DNA from 2 places in the Vagococcus sp. QWL-13 genome. Region 2 is predicted to be linked to the other one. Evidence: a T-box and tRNA genes for the amino acid it is inferred to sense, from the RefSeq annotation. Region 2 holds a T-box; the other holds one or more tRNA genes.
The links. A T-box is a leader RNA that pairs with one kind of tRNA and senses whether it is charged. The one in region 2 lies ahead of glyQ (glycine--tRNA ligase subunit alpha), so its partner is inferred to be a tRNA-Gly.

Region 1: it has a tRNA-Gly gene. The T-box ahead of glyQ (glycine--tRNA ligase subunit alpha) is inferred to sense a tRNA for this amino acid. The anticodon was not compared.

The regions. Positions count from the first base shown of each region.
Region 1 covers NZ_CM178746.1:271,945-282,032, reverse strand. Annotated here, with positions in the region: gene AC4PHI_RS01465 (sugar phosphate isomerase/epimerase family protein) at 1-868, opposite strand, end outside; gene AC4PHI_RS01460 (Gfo/Idh/MocA family protein) at 955-2,031, opposite strand; gene AC4PHI_RS01455 (AraC family transcriptional regulator) at 2,117-2,995, opposite strand; gene AC4PHI_RS01450 (bifunctional 2-keto-4-hydroxyglutarate aldolase/2-keto-3-deoxy-6-phosphogluconate aldolase) at 3,300-3,959, opposite strand; partial or broken gene AC4PHI_RS01445 (transposase) at 4,104-4,617, shown strand; tRNA gene AC4PHI_RS01440 (tRNA-Gly) at 4,654-4,724, shown strand; gene AC4PHI_RS01435 (helix-turn-helix domain-containing protein) at 4,862-5,398, opposite strand; gene AC4PHI_RS01430 (D-alanyl-D-alanine carboxypeptidase family protein) at 5,675-6,553, opposite strand; gene AC4PHI_RS01425 (ATP-binding protein) at 6,632-7,747, opposite strand; gene AC4PHI_RS01420 (response regulator transcription factor) at 7,737-8,423, opposite strand; gene AC4PHI_RS01415 (sensor histidine kinase) at 8,799-9,908, opposite strand; gene AC4PHI_RS01410 (response regulator transcription factor) at 9,911-10,088, opposite strand, start outside.
Region 2 covers NZ_CM178746.1:1,333,574-1,343,661, forward strand. Annotated here, with positions in the region: gene AC4PHI_RS06175 (PhoH family protein) at 1-899, shown strand, start outside; gene AC4PHI_RS06180 (HD family phosphohydrolase) at 927-3,104, shown strand; gene ybeY (rRNA maturation RNase YbeY) at 3,104-3,574, shown strand; gene AC4PHI_RS06190 (diacylglycerol kinase family protein) at 3,549-3,962, shown strand; gene era (GTPase Era) at 3,980-4,882, shown strand; gene recO (DNA repair protein RecO) at 4,981-5,847, shown strand; T-box leader at 5,954-6,121, shown strand; gene glyQ (glycine--tRNA ligase subunit alpha) at 6,241-7,152, shown strand; gene glyS (glycine--tRNA ligase subunit beta) at 7,154-9,244, shown strand; gene AC4PHI_RS06215 (RidA family protein) at 9,257-9,637, shown strand; gene AC4PHI_RS06220 (IS1182 family transposase) at 9,797-10,088, shown strand, end outside.

The DNA.
Region 1 (10,088 bases), 1.1 Mb from region 2:
CATGCTCGATACTTAACACGTAATCATAGCCGTAAGTTCTCAAGGCACTAATGATATCAGACCATTCGCCCATGCTGTGACCGCAACCTACCGAACGGAATGTCCAAGCACGTGTCTGCACATTGCTGTAAGGTTGCATGTCCGTCAATCCGTACATATTGATATTGTCTTGGTCTAGATAGGTGTCCTTGGCATGGAAATGATGAATCGCCCCAGCTTTCCCTAATATTTTAATTGCTGCTACAGGATCGATACCTTGCCACCACAAATGGCTTGGGTCAAGATTACAACCAATTGCTGGTCCCGTAGCTTCTCGCAACTTCAACATAGTGTAAGGTGTGTGGCATAAGAATCCTCCGTGAAGTTCGATTCCTATTTTCACACCGGCATCTGTTGCCACTTGGTTGATTTCTTTCCAGTAAGGAATTAATTTATTCTCCCACTGGTAGCTGTAATTGTCGCTGTACTCTGTCGGCCATGGCAGCACCGGCCAGTTCACTTGCGTATCCGTGTCATTGCCTCCTGACACACCTGAAAATGTATTGACCACAGGCACATTCATCAATGAAGCCAACTTGATAGCATTTCGCAATATTTTGTCCGCTTCGGCTGCTTCAACTGGGTTTGGTGCAATCGGATTATTATGACAGCTGAACGCACTGATAGACAAACCTTTCTCGGCCAACTTAGCTAGATAGTCTTCCCGGGCTGCTTCGCTATTCAGCAATTTCTCCATATCGCAATGGGCATTGCCTGGATTTCCGCCCACACCGATTTCCACTGTCTGCAACCCAGCAGCTGAGACAACATCAATCATTTCTTCAAAAGATAACTCATTAAACAATGGCGTGAAAACACCTAATTTCATTCTTATTCCTACTTTCTATACTTTTTTAAAAAAACAGATTAGATTTTCTTCTTATAAAAATAGTCCCGGTGCATTTACTGAAAGGTTTAATCAAAGAAAACAGGTTTCCCAGTTTCAGCTGAGCGGTAGATTGCTTCCAGAATTTCCGTCACTACTAACGCTTCCTCCGGTTTGACCACTGGCTCAGTGTCATTTTTCACCGCATCAATCCAAGACTGTGCTTCTAATAGTTCAGGAGCAGAGTCTGTCCCATCATAAAAATCCACACCGCCTGTTTCCAGCTCAACTTTTCTGTCATACAACAGTCCCCGGTCTTCTCCGTTGATGTATAAACCATCGTCCATATCCGCACCGCCTTTTGTTCCGCACAAGGTGGTCTGAGCTTCACCGGCTTTTCTCATATTAATGGCCCAGCTTGATTCCAAAATAATCGTTGCGCCGTTCTCCATCGTGATAAAACCAAAAGCGGAATCTTCCACTGTGAATTTTTCAGGATCCCAAGGTCCCCATGCATTAGCAGCATTTTCTGATTGGGACAGCTTATGGTAAGTATTCCCTACCACATATTTTGGTTTATAATTATCCATCATCCACAGAGTTAGATCCAGTGCGTGGGTGCCAATGTCAATCAAAGGACCTCCCCCTTGGGCTTCTTCATCCAGAAAAACTCCCCATGTGGGCACCGCTCGTCTCCGGATTGCTTTTGCTTTGCCTAAATAAATATCCCCCAATTCCCCGTCAGCACAAACTTCATGCAAATATTTCGAATCGCCCCGGAATCTGTTTTGATACCCTATGGTCAGCTTCTTACCGGTTTTTTTCGACGCTTCAAGCATCGCACGCCCTTCTGCTGCTGTTTTTGCCATCGGTTTTTCACACATGACATGTTTGCCGGCTTCCATGGCGGCAATAGATATTTCTGCGTGGGAACAGTTTGGCGTACACACATGAATGATTTCGATAGTGTCGTCTTCTAATAACTCCTGATAATTTTTATAAACTTTGGCTTCTTTCCCGCCATACTCTTTTTTAGCCTTTTCCGCCCGCTCCAACACAATATCGCAGAAAGCAACAAGTTCCACTTCCGCCACTTGTGCCAAGCTCGGCAAATGTTTCCCATTGGCGATGCCTCCGCAGCCAATGATTCCTACTTTTAACGTCATAAAAAAATCCCCCATTCTTTCGTATGTGTTCTGATACCTCCACTATACAAAAAAATGAAAAGGATTTCTTCCCAAAGATTAGGCACTAATTCCCGGATATTGACTTCTGATATTTTTTCGGTGAAACACCCACGTGTTCTTTAAAGACATGATGGAAGGTCTTGACACTGTTAAACCCGGCTTTTTCCGCCACATCGATCATCGGCAAATCTTCGGAACTCAAAATCGATTTTGCAATATTGATACGATATTCCGTTAAAAATGCCATAAAAGTAATGCCGGTGTTTTTTTTAAAAAAGCGGGAAAAGTATTGGGGATTGAATCCCACTTCTTGTGCCACACTTTCCAAAGTAATTTTTTCCTGATAATTAGTTTCCAGATACGAAAAAATTACATCCATTTTTTGAATGACCTCTTGGCTTCTCAACGATTCATTGGAAACTACTTGTCGGGTCTGTTTGCTTTTTTTTGGAAGCTCCCCGTAGAAATAAAGCAGAAGCTGATGGAGATAAAAGTAAAACAGATACAATCCTCCCGAGTCCAGCAATTGAAACTGATTGTAAAGATCTTCTAACACTGACCGCATCTTTTCCACCGTTTCTTGTGGCCAGTTTTTGCTCCAGTTTTCCCGTCTAAAAAATACTTCCTGTACAGTCTCCCCATATTGCCCGTCTAAAAAAATTTTACTGAATACACTTAAATCAAATTGGTAAACCAAGCGCTTGCTTTCAGGGGAAGCCAGAAAATAATGAGGAACTCCGCTGTCAAAATAATAGATTTCCCCTTCTTTCAACTCAATCAACTCGTCTTCCACACCGATTTTTATCAGTCCCCGAACAACATAGATGATTTCCACTTCTTTATGCCAATGAGGGTAGACAAATACCTCTCCCAGATCTGAAAAACACCGGAAAGGAAATCTGCTGTCCAACTTAGGTATTTCTAAAAAACGGCTTTTACTCAAGATTCTCTCTCCTTTCAAGGTCTCTCTCTTTTCTAAATTCTAACACTTCTGAGTTTTAGGGACAAATATCAAGTGGAAATATCCGAAAAGAGCAAGTGTTAGAAGGAGGTATGTTATTATTCATTTTCCCTCTAATCACTAAAAAAGACTGATAAGTCATTATTAGAAAAAAGCAATCGCAAGGAGTTGAAAGTTTAAACTATTCAACAACTTACGATTGTCTTATCTTGTAATTAAAATATTATTTGCTAAAATATCTTGTTTGAGCTGCTTTAACGCTCAATGTCAATTATTATTCTCTCGGTCACAAATCGCTAATTTCAAGCCTGATCTTTTTGACTTTTTCACTAAATGCAGCTGCTTTTTCGAGTACACTGTCAAAACCAAGTTGTTCCAAGTCAGTCGTCAAAGCACTGCCAACGCCAACCGCCCATGCACCTGCTTTAATCCACTGGTCTAAATTATCCAAGGAAACACCCCCAGAAGGCATCATTGCCGCATAAGGCAACGGACCATGAACATCTTTAATAAAGCTCGCGCCCAATAATCCGCCTGGGAATAATTTAACAACATCCACACCTGATTCCATAGCAGAGATGATTTCCGTCACCGAACCGCATCCTGGTAAATAAGGCACTGCATAACGATGACACACTTTAGCTATACTGCTGTCAAAATGAGGACTGACCACAAATTTTGCACCGCAAAGTATTGCTTCATTTGCTGTCGCTGGATCTAACACCGTTCCTGCCCCGATAACCGCTGCCGGATCTTCAACTGTCTCTGACAGCCTTTGGATAACCTTACTTGCTCCTGGAGTTGTGTAAGTGACTTCGATATTTTTTATTCCACCAGCAATACAACTTTCTGAAATCTTGTAACCATCTTCCTCGGTCTGACCTCTGACCACCGCAAACAAATAATTTTCTCTCAATTTTCTTAAAATTTTCGCTTTCTGCGACATGATTATTCCTCCTTTTTCATTACCTCAAAAAAACAGCCATCTCCACTGTTTTATATGTTGACATTGTCTATTATAATATTAATCTCCAGATAATAGTAGCCTTAAAAAAATATCAATACAATAACAACTATTTATGCGCTGGATAAAGGATTCGTCTCTGCGATTCGTAAGTCATTTACTAACTCAAGTTGGCAGAGATCCCAAGTACACTTCTTAAGGAATATCCTTACGACCATTCCAAAGAAAAACTCAAAACCTTTTCGAGAAGCGGTTAAAGCCATCTTTAAGATGACAAATATCAACTCAGCGCGAGACGCTAAAAATCGAATCGTTGCCAGCTATAGCGATTAAACGAAACATACAAAAGCTTGTGAAACCTTGGATGATGGCATTGAAGATGCATTTCAATACGCAGATATCGGCAATGGACACCATCGACTGAAAAGTACCAACCTTCTTGAACAACTGAATCAAAAAGTACGCAGAAGAGAAAAGATTATTCGTATCTTTCCTAACAGCGTGTCAGCCAATCGATTGATCGGAGCAGTCCTGATACCTCCATGATGAGTGGCTGAGTTCTACAAGAAAGTATATAGGTTTGAACACTAAGAGTGCAGTGAAACATTATATAGTATTTTACATAAAATTATCTCCTTGAAAAATCATATTTTTAGTTTTATAATCATTATTATATGCGGGTGTAGTTTAGTGGTAAAACTGCAGCTTCCCAAGCTGTCGTCGCGAGTTCGATTCTCGTCACCCGCTTATTTGCTCCATTCTTTGCTACAAAAGAGCAAATATTTTTTGCGCCTAGTTTTTAAATGAAAAAAATTTATTCTAAATCATAACACCCAACAAAGGATAGACTGTAAACTATCCCTTGTTGGGTGTCTTTGATTAGTTTAAATCGATATAAACCACTTAGAGAAAATAAATGCGACTATAAATCCGGTAATAATCCCCAGAGAAATAAGTACTCCCTTTTTTATCAGTAGAGATTTTATTCGTAATTTGTTTTCCTTAGTTTGTTCAGTTAAAAGATGTGTTGGGATGCTACTGGCTAATAATCCTATCAGCAACAGTATCGGAACCAATGAGTAAGTATTTATTGAAGTTAAACTTTCTGCCACATATGCTACAACGGCTCCCGTTATAGAAATCCCCGTGACTAACCTGTTCCTTTTCAACTCTATACTTTCTCTGGCCAACTGTTCATTTTTCTTAATGTTATCAATCATAATGCTATCTCCTTTTATTAATTCATCTAAAGAGACACCATAAATATCACTTAATAAAATCAAACTGGTGACATCAGGCAAACTTTTGGAGTTTTCCCAACTGGAAATTGTTTGCCTTGAAACATGAATTTTTTCAGCTACATCCTCCTGAGTAAATTTTCGTTTTTGTCGTTGCTGTTTAATTTTTTCACCGATAGTCATTGTTGTCTCCTCACTCATAAATTTATAAAAGTTGCACTTAAATTTCCATCAAGATTCCTTGACATTAGCCTATATTATAGCAATGTCAAGAAACTTTGACACTACTAAAATGAATTTAAATTTATAATGAGCTTATTTATCACCACGTCTATCCGCAAACAAAAATTGAGCATTTAAAATATCAAAGGAAGCACACTCGCTTATGTAATAATCTCTAAAATTTTAATTCTCCCATCACTTTTCTTTAAAATTAGTTAGTTATTGCATCTATAAAAATCACTCTCGTTCATTCATTGCAAGCCTTTGATAAATCTCTTTTGCTTCAATCAAGTGAGCCGGCTCTGTATTTGGACTTCCATCTGCATGGCAATTGACTAAAAGATATAATCGCCCATGAATGTCTGCAATACTCGCCAAGCATAAACCGGCCTTGCGAGTATAGCCTGTTTTGCCGCCAAGGATTGTTCCCCCCTCAAACCCTAAATATTCTCCTGACTTTATCATGGTACTTTCTAAAAGCACACCCTCTGGAGAAAAAACAGTCGGCTGGGAGATTTTTTGCTGGGTCATAAAAATCTCTTTAAACAGCGGGTATTGCAGTGCATATGTCAATAAACTTGCGATATCCTGCACAGTAGAGTAATTTCCTTTGTCGTCATATCCTATCACATTGGAAAAGTGAGTCCGCTTCAGCCCCAGCTCCTGTGCTTTATTATTCATCAACTCCACAAAGTCATCCATACTGCCCGACACATAATAAGCCAACGCTTCGGCTGCATCTGCCCCCGACGGCAATAGCATGCCGTACAATAAATCGTTGACAGTCACTGCATCATTGGCAGAAAATCCTGAGACAGCCATCCCTTCCATTGCCAGTCGATTCAAATTTTCTTCAGAAAGTATCACTGTATCGTTGAAGTTTTCCGTGGATTCGATGACACAGACAGCAGTCATCAGCTTTGTCAATGAAGCTATTTGAATTTTCTTGTCAGACTTTTTTTCCACGAGAACTTCTCCGGTTTCAAAGTCTGTCAAAATGACAGATTCACTTGTCAACCCTCTCAATGAGACTGCATTTTTTGATTGATTATGAAAAGCAAGCAGCAGACTTGCCATCCCCAGCAAAACAATAAGGCTGACGATCAATTTTTTCATAAAAAACAACCTCCTCTTCTTAATTACCAGTTAACCAAGAAAGAGCAGGCGATGTGTGAAATTAATCTTATATTACTCTTAAGTTTCCTTAAGAAATGGCAGTTCAATGGTAAATGTTGTCAAACCCTTTTGACTTTCAGCAACAATGGTCCCCTGATGGGCATGGATGATTTCTTTAGCGATGGCCAAACCTAGTCCGCCGCCGCCGTTTTTAGTACTGCGGGACTTGTCCAAACGATAAAATTTTTCAAAAATCATCTCCAGCTCTTTTGCCGGGATGGTCTTTCCTTCGTTACTTACCTTTATGGTCAATCGATTGTCATCAGATCGCTCAGCTCTTATTGTGATTTCACTGCCGGCTTTCCCGTAATAGACTGCATTTTTCAAAAGATTATTAATCACTCGGGCAATTTTTTCGGGGTCGGCGGTCATCGTTAAATCTTCTGCCACTTCTAAAGTGATTCTCTGCTGTTTTTCTTGCAGCATCGGATAAAATTCCTCTGCCATCTGATTGAGTAAAAAATGAACAGGAATTTCTGCCAAGTGAAGCCCCATGCTGTCTAAGTCAAAGCGAACCACATCAAACATTTCGTTAATCAATTCTTCCAGGCGATCCCCTTTTTCTAAAGCAATTGTCAGATATTTTTCCCGTTTTTCCAACGGCAGATCTTGGATATCACACAGAAGGTTCAAGTAGCCGATCATAGATGCCAAAGGTGTTTTTAAGTCATGGGCCAAATAGGTAATCATGTCTTTCGTCCGCTGGGATTCTTTACGGTATAATTCCTCCGCCTGTTGATAGTCATTCCTGACTTCTGCCAAGGGATAACCTAGTTCCGGATAATCTTCCAATAAATCTGCATCTTCATTTTTCATGAATTTGGGCACCGCTTTACCAAGCTCTCCCAGTTCTTTTTTCAACATATTGCGGATAACCAAAAATGTTGCCCCGCTGATAAGCAAAAGCAGGAGGATAGTCACCACGACAAAAAACATTTTAAAACGCGGCCAGTCTACCTCGCTCATGCCGATACCGGCAGCCTCATCATAGGAATAGCTTACAAGCATTTCATCCATCAATTTTCCGAGAGCCTTGCCGATGAATGTTTGATTGACTAGAATCATCAGTGCTATAAAACCACCTGTAATCAACAACAAGGTGTAGAGCATCTTCTTATAAAGTTTATTCGTCAATTTTATACCCCACTCCCCAAACCGTCTGAATATAGGCTCGCTGTTCTGATGTGTCTTCCAACTTTTCTCTCAAATGACGAATGTGGACCATCACGGTATTGCTGGAAGTCTCAAAGTATTTTTCCCGCCAAACTTCTTGAAACAATGTCTCTGTTGTGACAACGTGACCGCGATTTTCTAAAAGCAAAACTAAAATATCATATTCCTTCGGCGTTAAATTCACCGGCTGTCCATTCAGAGTCACCGTTCGCTTCACAGTGTCAACTTCTAACCCTTTCACCGTCAGCAGCTTCGTCTCAGGTTGAAGATTATACGCATGCACCCTGCGCAGCTGTGCTTTTACTCTTGCCACTAACTCCAGCGGTTTGAACGGTTTGGTTACATAATCATCTGCCCCCAGCGTCAATCCTGTGATTTTATCTAATTCTTCTCCCTTAGCTGTCAACATGATGATTGGGTAGGTGAACCCTTTTTCGCGAATATACCGGCATATTTCAAAGCCGCTGATATCAGGCAGCATGACATCCAAAATAGCGAGAGAAATTTCTTCTTCATTGATTTTCTTCAACGCCTCTTTCCCGGTTTGGCATACGTTTACCGGATAATTTTCATTTTTTAAATAGACTGCCACCAAATTAGAGATACTTTCTTCATCTTCCACCAGCAGAATTGTCATTTCCGTCCTCCGATCTCTTTCAAAAATAATCATAAGCAATGGGAAAAGCTGAGTCATGTTGAATCCCTTTTAAGAGCAACTTTAAAGTACTAGATTGATTGAGACTCTTATCACAAGCTTCTAACCAGTCAGAACTTTTCACCCTGTATATAGGTTCTATTGAATTTAAAATCTGATTTACCGTTTTTGCTTGAAAGACCGTTTAATTTACGGTTGTCTGACAAAATTATAGCCATATCTTGATGAATATTCAAATTTTCCAAGCATTTAAGGCAAAGGTGCATTTTTTATAAAATCAGAGAAAAACAACCAAGCGAACAATTCTCTCACAATTCTTCGCAAAAAATACCGCCATAACAATTATTTTCAGCAGGTTTATTTCAAAGATATAAACACTTGAGTACGATTCGGCTGAGAATGAAGAACGATTTCCCCTTCATGGAGAAAAATAATTTCACGGCAAAGCTGAAAACCTTTACCTGAACCGTGGTACTCACCCGGAGACAATTCTTTCCCGCTGTTCATTTTTTTTAATACGGTCGGCTCAATATGGGGGCCGTCATTTTCAATCATCATTTTTGAACCATCAATCTTTACTTTCACCTTAGTACTTTCACGAGAGGCATTGTCCAGCAAATTGACTAATAGCCGGTCTATCAGTGTTTTATTCCCATAAAAAGCTTGTTCTTCACTGATTTCCAATTGGAGGAGCGGGTATCTTTCTTGCAAATACTTGACTCTTTCTGAAAAATATAAACGTTCCCTTTTTATTTCTCCCTCTTTCAGGTCCCCCATAATCAGCAGTTGAGAAATAAGCACCATCAATTGTTCAGTTTCACTATAAATCAATTGACTCATTTCGATTTTTTCCTGTTCTGTTGTCTTAGTCCGGAATAAAAGCTCTGAGTACCCTGCAATCAGCGTCAAAGGTGTCCGCAACTCATGGGAAATATTTTGAATCGGGCGGTAAATCCTCTTCATCTGCCAATATAAAAAAATGCCAATAACCGTTGACAAGAAACAACCGAAAACCAAACTAAATAGTACCTGCTTGTTTTGCTGTCTGTACAAAGAAGAAATATCCTGAAAATATTCCACATTAACGCCTGAGCCATAATCAATTTTTTGCGATAAAACACGCTCGTCTTGATTTTTTGGCATAACCGCGGCATGATCTTCTTGTGAGTATGAATGTTTAATCTCAGAGATGCTGTCAAAAATAATCTGATTCTCTTTATTGATAAGATAATAAAAATCTTGCTGTCTATTTATTTTTTTTATATATTCTTTTAACGAATCCGGTGTGTCTTCAGCTAAGATAAGGTCGATCTGTGACAAGCTGTTCTTTTGATTTTGATAAAAATGAGCATGTTGTTCCTTCAACATCTGATGGAAAAAGAAACCGTTAAAAAATAAAATACCGCTAAAAATCAAGAGCTGAGAAAGAATGAAGGCTAATAAAAAGTTTTTTTTCCATAATTGCATCTTTACACTTCCAATCGATAGCCTAATTTATAAACCGTCTTCAGCGAATCCAACTTTAATTTTTTACGCAAGCGCTGGATATGAACATCAACGGTTCGCTCATCTCCTGTATAATCAAAGCCCCACGCCAAATCTAATAATTGACTGCGTGTCAGCGCAAGATTTTTATGCCGTATCAGC
Region 2 (10,088 bases):
TCGGTGCACAGGACAAGCACTTACAATTAATAGAAGAAAACCGCCATGTGACCATCCATGCCAGAGGAGAGATTATTCAGATTTCTGGTGAAGAGTCTGATGTCAGGGCCGTTCATGAGATATTGAAAAAATTACAGATGCTGGTATTGAAAAAAATCCCAGTCAGCACCCCTGATGTGGTGACAGCATTAAAAATGTCGAAAAAAGGCACGTTAGATTATTTTGTTGATTTATACGAAGATGAAATTATAAAAGACCGCAATGGCAAAGGAATCCGTCCCAAAACTTACGGACAAAAGCAGTACATTGAAACCATCAAGAAAAAGGATATCACATTTGGAATCGGTCCGGCAGGGACGGGGAAGACTTTCTTAGCCGTCGTCATGGCAATCGCAGCTTTGAGAAAGGGAGAAGTGCAAAAAATTGTCTTGACCCGGCCTGCGGTGGAAGCTGGTGAAAATCTCGGTTTCCTGCCCGGCGATTTAAAAGAAAAAGTCGATCCTTATTTGCGGCCGGTTTATGATGCCCTTTATACAGTTTTTGGTGTGGAGCATACCAACCGATTGATGGAAAGAGGCGTGATTGAAATTGCCCCCCTTGCCTATATGAGAGGCCGGACCTTGGATGATGCTTTCGTGATATTGGATGAAGCACAAAATACCACTATCGCACAGATGAAAATGTTTTTAACTCGTTTAGGTTTTAGTTCTAAAATGATCGTTAACGGGGACATCTCTCAGATTGATTTACCTAGAGGGGTCGTCAGCGGTCTGGTAGATGCTCAAAAAAAATTGCAGCATATCAAAAGAATTGGTTTTGTCACCTTTGGGTCATCAGATGTAGTACGTCATCCGGTTGTTGCTGAAATCATTGATGCTTATGATAAAGACGTCGGCTGACAAAGGCTGAAGAAGGAGTAACCGCAAATGAAATTTGATTTTAAAAGTCTGATTGATAAGTTCGGCAAACGATATATCATCATTATTACCGTTCTTTTTGCGCTTATCCTTGGCTTGATGATGTCTGGAAGTGTGAAACAGACAAATAGAGATCTTAGAGAAGGAAAATTGGCCGAAGAAACGATTCGTGCCAATAAAACTATCGAGAATAAAGAAGAAACAGAAGAGAGAAGGAAACTTGCGGCCGAAGCTGTGACTCCCACCTACAGTTTTGACGATTCGATTGCTAAACATCGTGTGGAGTTAACCATGCAGTTGTTTTCTTATGTGGAAGCAACAAAAAAAGAACTGCAGGAAAAATATCAGGCAGAGTTGGAAAGAGCTAAAGACCGCAATGCCGTTGAAGTGCCGACTGTTGAAGATAAGGTGGCTAATCTGAAAGGCCGTCTTGAAAAAATTGACAGTGATGATATTAATTTCTTTCAGGATATCTCCATGAGTTTTTATCAGGATGTTTTTGAGTTGCCTGAAGACCAGTTCAACTTATTAAAAAACGAAATGATAAAAATTGTTGAAAAAACCATGGGCGAAAGAATCCGCGACAACAATTTAGATCAACATCGTGAATCAGCTAAAGACAGCATCAATGCTTCATCGCTTTCCGATGACGGCAAAAACTTAGCGGAAGCTCTAATCGATAAGGTCGTCGTCGTGAATGAAGTTTACGACGAAAAAGCGACTCTTGCAGCGAAGGAAGCAGCAAAAGAGGCTGTGAATCCAGTGATGATTTATCACGGAGAAGTGATTGTCCGTGAAGGTGCCCAGATTGATTCCCGGGCAATCAAAAAATTGGAATTGCTGGGGATGACCGACAAGAACAGTACCATTTTCCCTTACGTGGCAATGATCATGCTGATTTTGATTCAATTGGTTCTTCTTGTCTGGCTGGTTTTGAGAGAAACATCCAAAGAATTTCAATTCAGGTTTATTAACTTTTATGTATTTATGATGACTCTAAGCATATTATTCATGAAATCTGTCGCGCTGTTTCAAACAGAGAGCATGCCCTACATTTCTTTACTATTTCCAGCAGCGTTCACACCACTGGTTCTGAATTTATTTATTAGTCGAAAGGCCAGTATTTTAGCGGCATTGTTTCAAGTCGCCTTTTCGGTCTTCGTTTTTTATGATTTAGGCGGAACCAGTACGCTGATTTCCTTATTGATGTCCTATCTTTTTTCAGGACTGATGGCTTCTTTGATAAAACAGGAGCGTATCGGAAGGCAGCTTGGTAAAGCACTTATCTTGCTGATTGTCATTCCTTTGGCATTTACCATCGTTATCTCCACCTATCAGGGGATGGATTTTGGAGATAGAAAAACTGTGTCAGCGATACTCTGTATGCTGATTGGCAGTCTGTTTACCTATGTTTTATCTATCGGACTGCATCCTTATATCGAATTGTTATTAAATGATGACAGTATGATTGTGTTGAATGAATTAAGTAATCCCAACCATCCTTTGTTGAAACGTTTGCTGGAAGAAGCTCCCGGCACTTACCACCACAGCATGATGGTGGCCAGCCTTAGTTCCAATGCGGTGGCTGCAATCGGCGGACGGTCGCTGATTACGCGCGTTGCCTGTTATTATCATGATATCGGGAAACTGAAACATGCGAATTTCTTCGTAGAAAATCTGCCTTTTGGTGCAGAAAACCCACATAATTTTCTTCTGCCGGAAGACAGTAAAGAAATCATCTTTTCTCATGTGACAGAAGGAGTCAAGATTTTAAAAAAACAAAAAATGCCTAAGATGATTGTTGATATTTGTGAGCAACATCATGGGACGACGTTGATGACTTTTTTCTACATTAAAGCTTATGAAAGAGACGACACTGTCAAGGAAGAAGATTTCAGATATCCCGGACCGAAGCCCCAAACTAAAGAAGCGGCAGTGGTTAACTTGGCTGACACTTGCGAAGCAGCCGTCCGGGCGATGAACCAGCCGACCAATGCAGCCATCCATGAGTTTGTCCATGATTTGGTTGAAAAAAGAATCAAGGATCATCAACTGGATGAATCAGGTTTGACTTTGGGGGAAATCCGCTTAATTGAGAAATCAATCATCAACGGATTATGCAGTGCCTATCATTCGAGAATCGAATATCCAAAAATGAAAAAGAAAATTGAGGAAAGTAATCAATAATGGAAATTACAATCAATGATCAAACGGAAAAACTTACAGAGCTACAGTTGTCAGAAATCACGTCGCTGCTGAATTTTACAGGAGACTATCTTAAGTTGGCAGATGATACCGAGATGTCTGTCACATTTATGTCTAATGAGAAGATTCAGACTTTCAACCGGGAGTATCGCGGAAAAGATGTTCCGACGGATGTTATCAGTTTTGCGATCGAAGATGAGGAGGACATTTCACCGGAGTTGTTTGAACAGATGGGGATCCCGAGAAATCTGGGGGATATTCTTGTTTCGGTAGAGAAAGCTCAGGAACAGGCAGCCGATTACGGGCACTCCTTCGAGAGGGAGTTAGGTTTTTTAGTTGTCCATGGTTTTTTACATCTTAATGGTTATGATCACATGACTAAGGAAGAAGAAACCGAGATGTTCAGTTTACAAGGAAAGATATTAGATGCGTATGGACTTGAAAGAGAATAAATACAGTGTTGAAAAGAATAAAAAATTTTATCGTTCTTTGAAGTGTGCGTTGGCAGGTTTGAAGGTTGCCTTTTGCGAAGAAAGAAACTTAAGATTCCAATGCATGCTGGGAATCTTAGCTGTTTTGGCAGGCATTTTTTTCAAACTGAACCGCTTTGAATGGCTGTGGATCCTTCTGGCGATTTTTCTCGTCATCACGATGGAACTGTTGAATACTGTGGCTGAAAATTTAGTAGATATGATTACCGAAAAAACGTATCATCCCATCGGTAAAAAGGTTAAAGACATTGGTGCCGCCATAGTGTTTCTAAATGCATGTTTTGCGGTGCTGATTGCAGGGATTATATTTTTGCCGAAAGTGATGCTTCTGTTACAAAAATTTTTATAAAAGAAAGAGGACCTTAAATGACTAGACCATTTCGTTCAGGTTTTGTGGCAATCATCGGTCGGCCTAATGTGGGTAAATCCACTTTGCTCAATCGTGTGATCGGTCAAAAAATTGCAATCATGAGTGATAAAGCTCAAACCACGCGAAACAAAATCCAAGGTGTCTATACGACGGAAGAAAGCCAAATCGTATTCATTGATACACCGGGAATTCATAAACCTAAGCATAAACTGGGTGATTTTATGGTGGAATCTGCCTACAGTGCACTGCGGGAAGTAGACGCTGTGCTTTTCATGGTGAGTGCAGACCAAAAACGGGGACCGGGGGATAATTTTATTATCGAACGGTTGAAAAAACAATCAGCACCAGTCTTTTTGATAATCAATAAAATAGATACTGTTCATCCTGACGATTTGCTGCCTATGATTGAGGATTATCGGGAGCAGATGGATTTTGCAGAGGTAGTTCCCATTTCTGCCACCGAAGGAAACAATGTGGAAAATCTGCTTGATGTGTTGACCGGTTATCTGGAAGAAGGTCCCCAGTACTATCCTTCAGAACAGATTACAGATCATCCGGAATACTTTATCGTTTCTGAATTAATCCGTGAAAAAGTTTTACAGTTAACCCATGAGGAAGTACCCCATTCCGTTGCTGTCGTCATAGACAATATGGAAAGAGATGAAAATGATAAAATTCATATTATGGCAACGATTGTCGTAGAACGGCCGACTCAAAAAGGGATACTGATTGGCAAAGGCGGCAAAATGATGAAGGATATCGGCATCAGGGCACGTAAAGATATTGAAAATCTCTTGGGAAACAAAGTTTACTTGGAAACTTGGGTCAAAGTAGAAAAAAATTGGCGGGACAAGCAAAGACATCTTAGAGATTTAGGCTATAGGGACATGGATTATTAGCGGAAGTTAATAATCCTTTTTGTTCTTTTGGATCAAATACCTTCAAATTTTTAGCGGCAAAAAAATTGCCCGGCATCTAAGTGAAAGGAGATAAGGCATTGTTACAAAGCAATGAAACGAAAGGTTTGATTTTGTTTGCGAGAAACCATCGTGAAAGAGACAAACTAGTTAAGATATTTACCGAAAAATATGGCAAGCGGATGTTTTTCATGCGCAATGCCACAAGAAAAAATAATCCTTTAACCGTTGCCGTACAACCTTTTACAGAAGCCGTCTATGTAGGTAAAATAAATGAGGAAGGGCTGTCTTTTTTAAATGATGCAAAAGAAGTGACGGGGTTTAAAAATATCCAGCAAGATATTTTCATCAGTGCCTATGCCACTTATTTACTGAATTTAGTGGATGCGGCAATTGATGATGGGGTCTATGATCCGGCTCTTTATGGCTTTACCAGAAATTTATTGCAGCTGATGGACGAGGGAAAAGATCCGCAAATTTTGACAAATATTTTGGAAATTCAAATTTTAGAACGTTTCGGCTTGGATTTTGATTGGCTTCATTGCCGGATTTGTGGCAAAACTCAAGGGAAATTTGATTTTTCCTCCGCTTATCACGGTGTTCTTTGTGAAGAACATTTTTATAAAGACCCTCGACGCTATCACGGTTCTCCCCGTGCAGTTCATTTTATCCGGATGTTTGCCAGTATTACTTTGGAGCAAATAAACAGTATCAGTGTTTCAGAGCAAACGAAAAAAGAATTGCGGGAGATGATAGATGCACTGTACGAAGAGTTTGTCGGTGTTTCTTTGAAAAGCAAACAGTTTATTGATAAGATGGCCGGTTGGCAGGATATTTTAAAAAGTCCTAAGGAGAAGGATGGAAATAATTACCCGACGGAGACAGAGAAGAATGAAGCAGGTTCAGAAGTCTCCAATGATAGAAAGGCTGACGAAAACCGAGATTGATTTCCTTTTTTATGTTTAGGTGTGGATGTATCCGATAGTCGCCGTGAGTAATTAAAAAACATTTGACAAAAGAGGCCTTTAAAGGCTATTATAAGAGAAATGTAATAATGGTGCGTTGAAGAAGAGGAGTAAATTATTTTTCTTTCTAGAGAGACTGGCAATGGTGGAAGCTGGTTAAGAAAATTGATTGAAGGGCGCTTCCGAGCAGCAAAATTAAGAGCCAAGTTTTTAATCCTTGGAAGTAGGGTGGAACCGCGAATATTTCGTCCCTATGCTTGACAGAATTGTTAAGCATAGGGATTTTTTATTTTTTTATGGAGCATAAAGTTATTGTTTATTTCCGATCTCTGGTTATCGGAAACAAGGATTTCAATTACTGGGAGGAGATTTTTTATGACTAAGGGATTAACGATTCAAGAAATGATTTTAACCTTGCAAAATTTTTGGTCCGACCAAGGATGTTTGCTGATGCAGGCCTATGACACAGAAAAAGGAGCAGGGACTATGAGTCCTTACACCTTTCTTAGGGCAATCGGACCGGAGCCTTGGAATGCGGCTTATGTAGAGCCTTCACGCCGTCCGGCTGACGGACGTTATGGTAAAAATCCGAACCGTTTGTATCAGCACCATCAATTTCAAGTGGTGATGAAACCTTCGCCGGACAATATTCAGGAAATGTATTTGGATAGTTTGCGTAAATTAGGGATAGACCCGTTGAAGCATGACATTCGTTTCGTTGAAGATAACTGGGAAAATCCTTCTATGGGATGCGCCGGTTTAGGATGGGAAGTTTGGCTGGACGGGATGGAAATCACACAATTCACTTACTTCCAGCAAGCGGGCGGGTTGGAATGCAAACCTGTCACTGTGGAGCTGACTTATGGTATTGAGCGTTTGGCTTCATATATTCAAGAAGTTGAAAGTGTCTACGATTTGGAATGGACCCACGGTGTGAAGTACGGAGAAATTTTTGTAGAACCGGAATATGAACATTCTAAATATTCTTTTGAAGAAAGCAGTCAGGAAATGTTGTTGACGTTATTTGAGATGTACCAACGTGAAGCCCAGCGGTGTATCGAACTGGGACTGGTCCATCCGGCTTATGACTATGTTTTAAAATGCAGCCATACCTTCAATCTGCTGGATGCCAGAGGAGCTGTTTCTGTGACGGAGCGTGCAGGTTATTTGGCCCGTATCCGCAAGATGGCCAGAGAATTGGCAAAAGCATTTGTTGAAGAAAGAAGAAAATTAGGTTTCCCTCTGTTGTCAGAAGGTGTTTTACAAGAGGAAAAGGAGAGAGCATAAGATGACAAAAACATTTTTATTAGAAATCGGTTTGGAAGAAATGCCTGCACGGGTCGTGACTTCTTCGATTAACCAACTTAAAGAAGCCATGGCTGCTTTTCTGAAAGATAACCGCCTATCTTATGACAGTATCGAAACCTATTCAACCCCAAGAAGACTGGCGTTGAAAGTCATCAATTTAGCTGAAAAGCAAACGGATGTTGAAGAAAATGCCAAAGGACCTGCCAAAAAAATTGCTGTGGATGACCAAGGCAACTGGACTAAAGCGGCAGAAGGATTTGCCCGCGGTCAAGGGGTTTCCGTAGATGAATTATATATGAAAGAAATCAAAGGAGTCGACTATGTCCATGCCGACAAATTTATTCGCGGAGAATCTGCGGAGAAAGTTCTGATTTCTGTCTTGGATATTTTAAAAGATCTGCATTTTCCTGTGACGATGCACTGGGGAAATTTTGATATGGAGTTTATCCGTCCCGTGCATTGGATTGTCAGTCTTCTGGACGACCAAATAATCCCGTTGCAGTTTTTAAATGTGGACAGCGGCAATGTTTCCCGCGGTCACCGATTCTTAGGCACAGAGACAATCATTGAGCACGGGAAGGACTATGAAGATAAATTAAAAGAACAATTCGTGATTGCTGATGCTGCTGAGAGAAAAATGATGATTCGTGAGCAGATCGCGGGGATTGCCGAAAAAAATCAATGGCTGATTACTCTGGATGAAAAACTTCTTGAGGAAGTCACCAATCTTGTGGAATACCCGACAGCTTTTGCCGGGAATTTTGCTGAAAAATATTTGGATATTCCAGAGGAAGCACTTATTATTTCTATGAAAGAACACCAGCGTTATTTTGAAGTCCGAGACAACGATGGAAAATTATTACCCCACTTTATCGGTGTTCGCAATGGAGATGAACGCTACTTAGGAAATGTGGTCAGCGGCAATGAAAAAGTTTTAGTGGCCCGTTTGGAAGATGCGGTGTTCTTCTATGAAGAAGACCAGCAAGTGTCCATCGAAGAGTATGTCAAACGCTTAAAGAAGGTCACTTTCCATGAGAAAATCGGCTCTATTTATGAAAAAATGCAGCGTGTAGGAAGTATTGCCCAACTCATTGGGGAACAAGTGGGATTGACTGCAGAAGAGTTGAAGGACTTGGACCGGGCAGCAGCTATTTATAAATTTGATTTGATGACCAATATGGTGGGAGAGTTTCCTGAACTGCAAGGCGTGATGGGAGAAAAATATGCACTGTTGAAGGGAGAATCTGCAGCTGTTGCACAGGCAATCCGTGAACACTATTTGCCAACTTCAAGTGAAGGAGACTTGCCTGTTTCCAATGTAGGTGCTGTTTTGGCTGTGGCGGACAAACTGGATACGGTAACGACTTTCTTCAATGCAGGCATGGTGCCGACCGGTTCCAATGACCCTTACGCTTTACGCCGTCAGACTTATGGCATCATACGTATCGTCGAAGATAAAGATTGGGATTATCCGATTTTACGAATCCAAGAAAAAATGGCTGAGATGATCAATGATAATCCGGATAAATTCGGTGTTCACTTATCCACTGACGGTCAAAAAGTTTTTGACTTTATGAAAGCCCGTCTCAAACAATTTTTGTCAGGTCATGACGTCCGTTACGATGTGATTGAGGCAGTCACTAATGCGAAGCAAAGTAATTTGATAAAAATGATCGAAGCAGCCCGGATTTTGAAAAAACATCAGCAAGACAGTGACTTCAAGAGTGCGATGGAAGCTCTGGGCCGGGTCACTAACTTAGCTAAAAAAGGTGAGGAAATGCTTCGTGAAGACATCCATGTACCAGTTGATGAAGATTTATTTGAAAATGAAGAGGAAAAACAACTGTTTCACGCTGTGGAGCAGTTGATTACGACTGCTAAAGAACACGAGCCGGAAGACATTTACTTTGCGCTTAAAGATTTGGCACCTTTGATCGAAAAATATTTTGACAGCACCATGGTGATGGCTGACGACGAAGGCAAAAGAAATAACCGTCTGAGACAATTGAAATTGATTTCAGATTTGGCTTCGGCATTTGCAAGTATTGATTTATTAACAATAAAAAATTAGGAGTGAGCTAATATGAAAAATGTAGAAACTGCGGCAGCCCCTCAAGCAATCGGACCTTACGCTCAAGGGAAAATCATTGGAAATTTATTGTTTTCTTCTGGTCAGATTCCCCTTCATCCTGAGACAGGAGAAGTGGTAGGGACGGAAATCAAAGAACAAACTGTCCGGGTAATGGAAAATATCAAGGGGATTTTGGCATCAGAACAGCTGACATTCGATCAAATCGTAAAAACCACTTGTTTTTTAAGTGATATGAATGATTTTGTCGCCTTTAATGAGATTTACGGCAATTATTTTTCTGAGGGAAAAGTTCCTGCCCGCTCCTGCGTGGAAGTGGCCAGATTACCAAAAGATGTTTGTGTGGAAGTTGAATTTATCGCAACATTGGACTAATGAAATAACCCTAAGACCCAAAGAGGTTGACCCATAAGTCCTCATTCAATGCAAAAAGGAACGAAATCTTTTTATGATTTTGTTCCTTTTTTTAGCGATAAAAATAGCACTTCCTTGTATAATTAAAGTACCAACCATAACCAAAAGGGAGTGCTATCTATGTACAAAGATTATAACATGAATCAAGTCACTTTATCACTAGATTTAGAAATTTATTTGGAAAAGGGTGACATCGCTTTTGCAATCAATGAACTTGTAGAAAGCATGCCAGAAAAAGCCTTCTCGGTTTTTGACCATCAGATGGGTGCAACCTCTTATCATCCTAAAATGATGTTGAAGTTGATTTTGTGCGGTTACACGCAGTCTGTTTTTTCTGGCAGAAGAATTGAAGCGCTAGCTAAAGACAGTATTCGCGCTCGCTGGCTGACACAATCCCAGCAACCCAATTTTA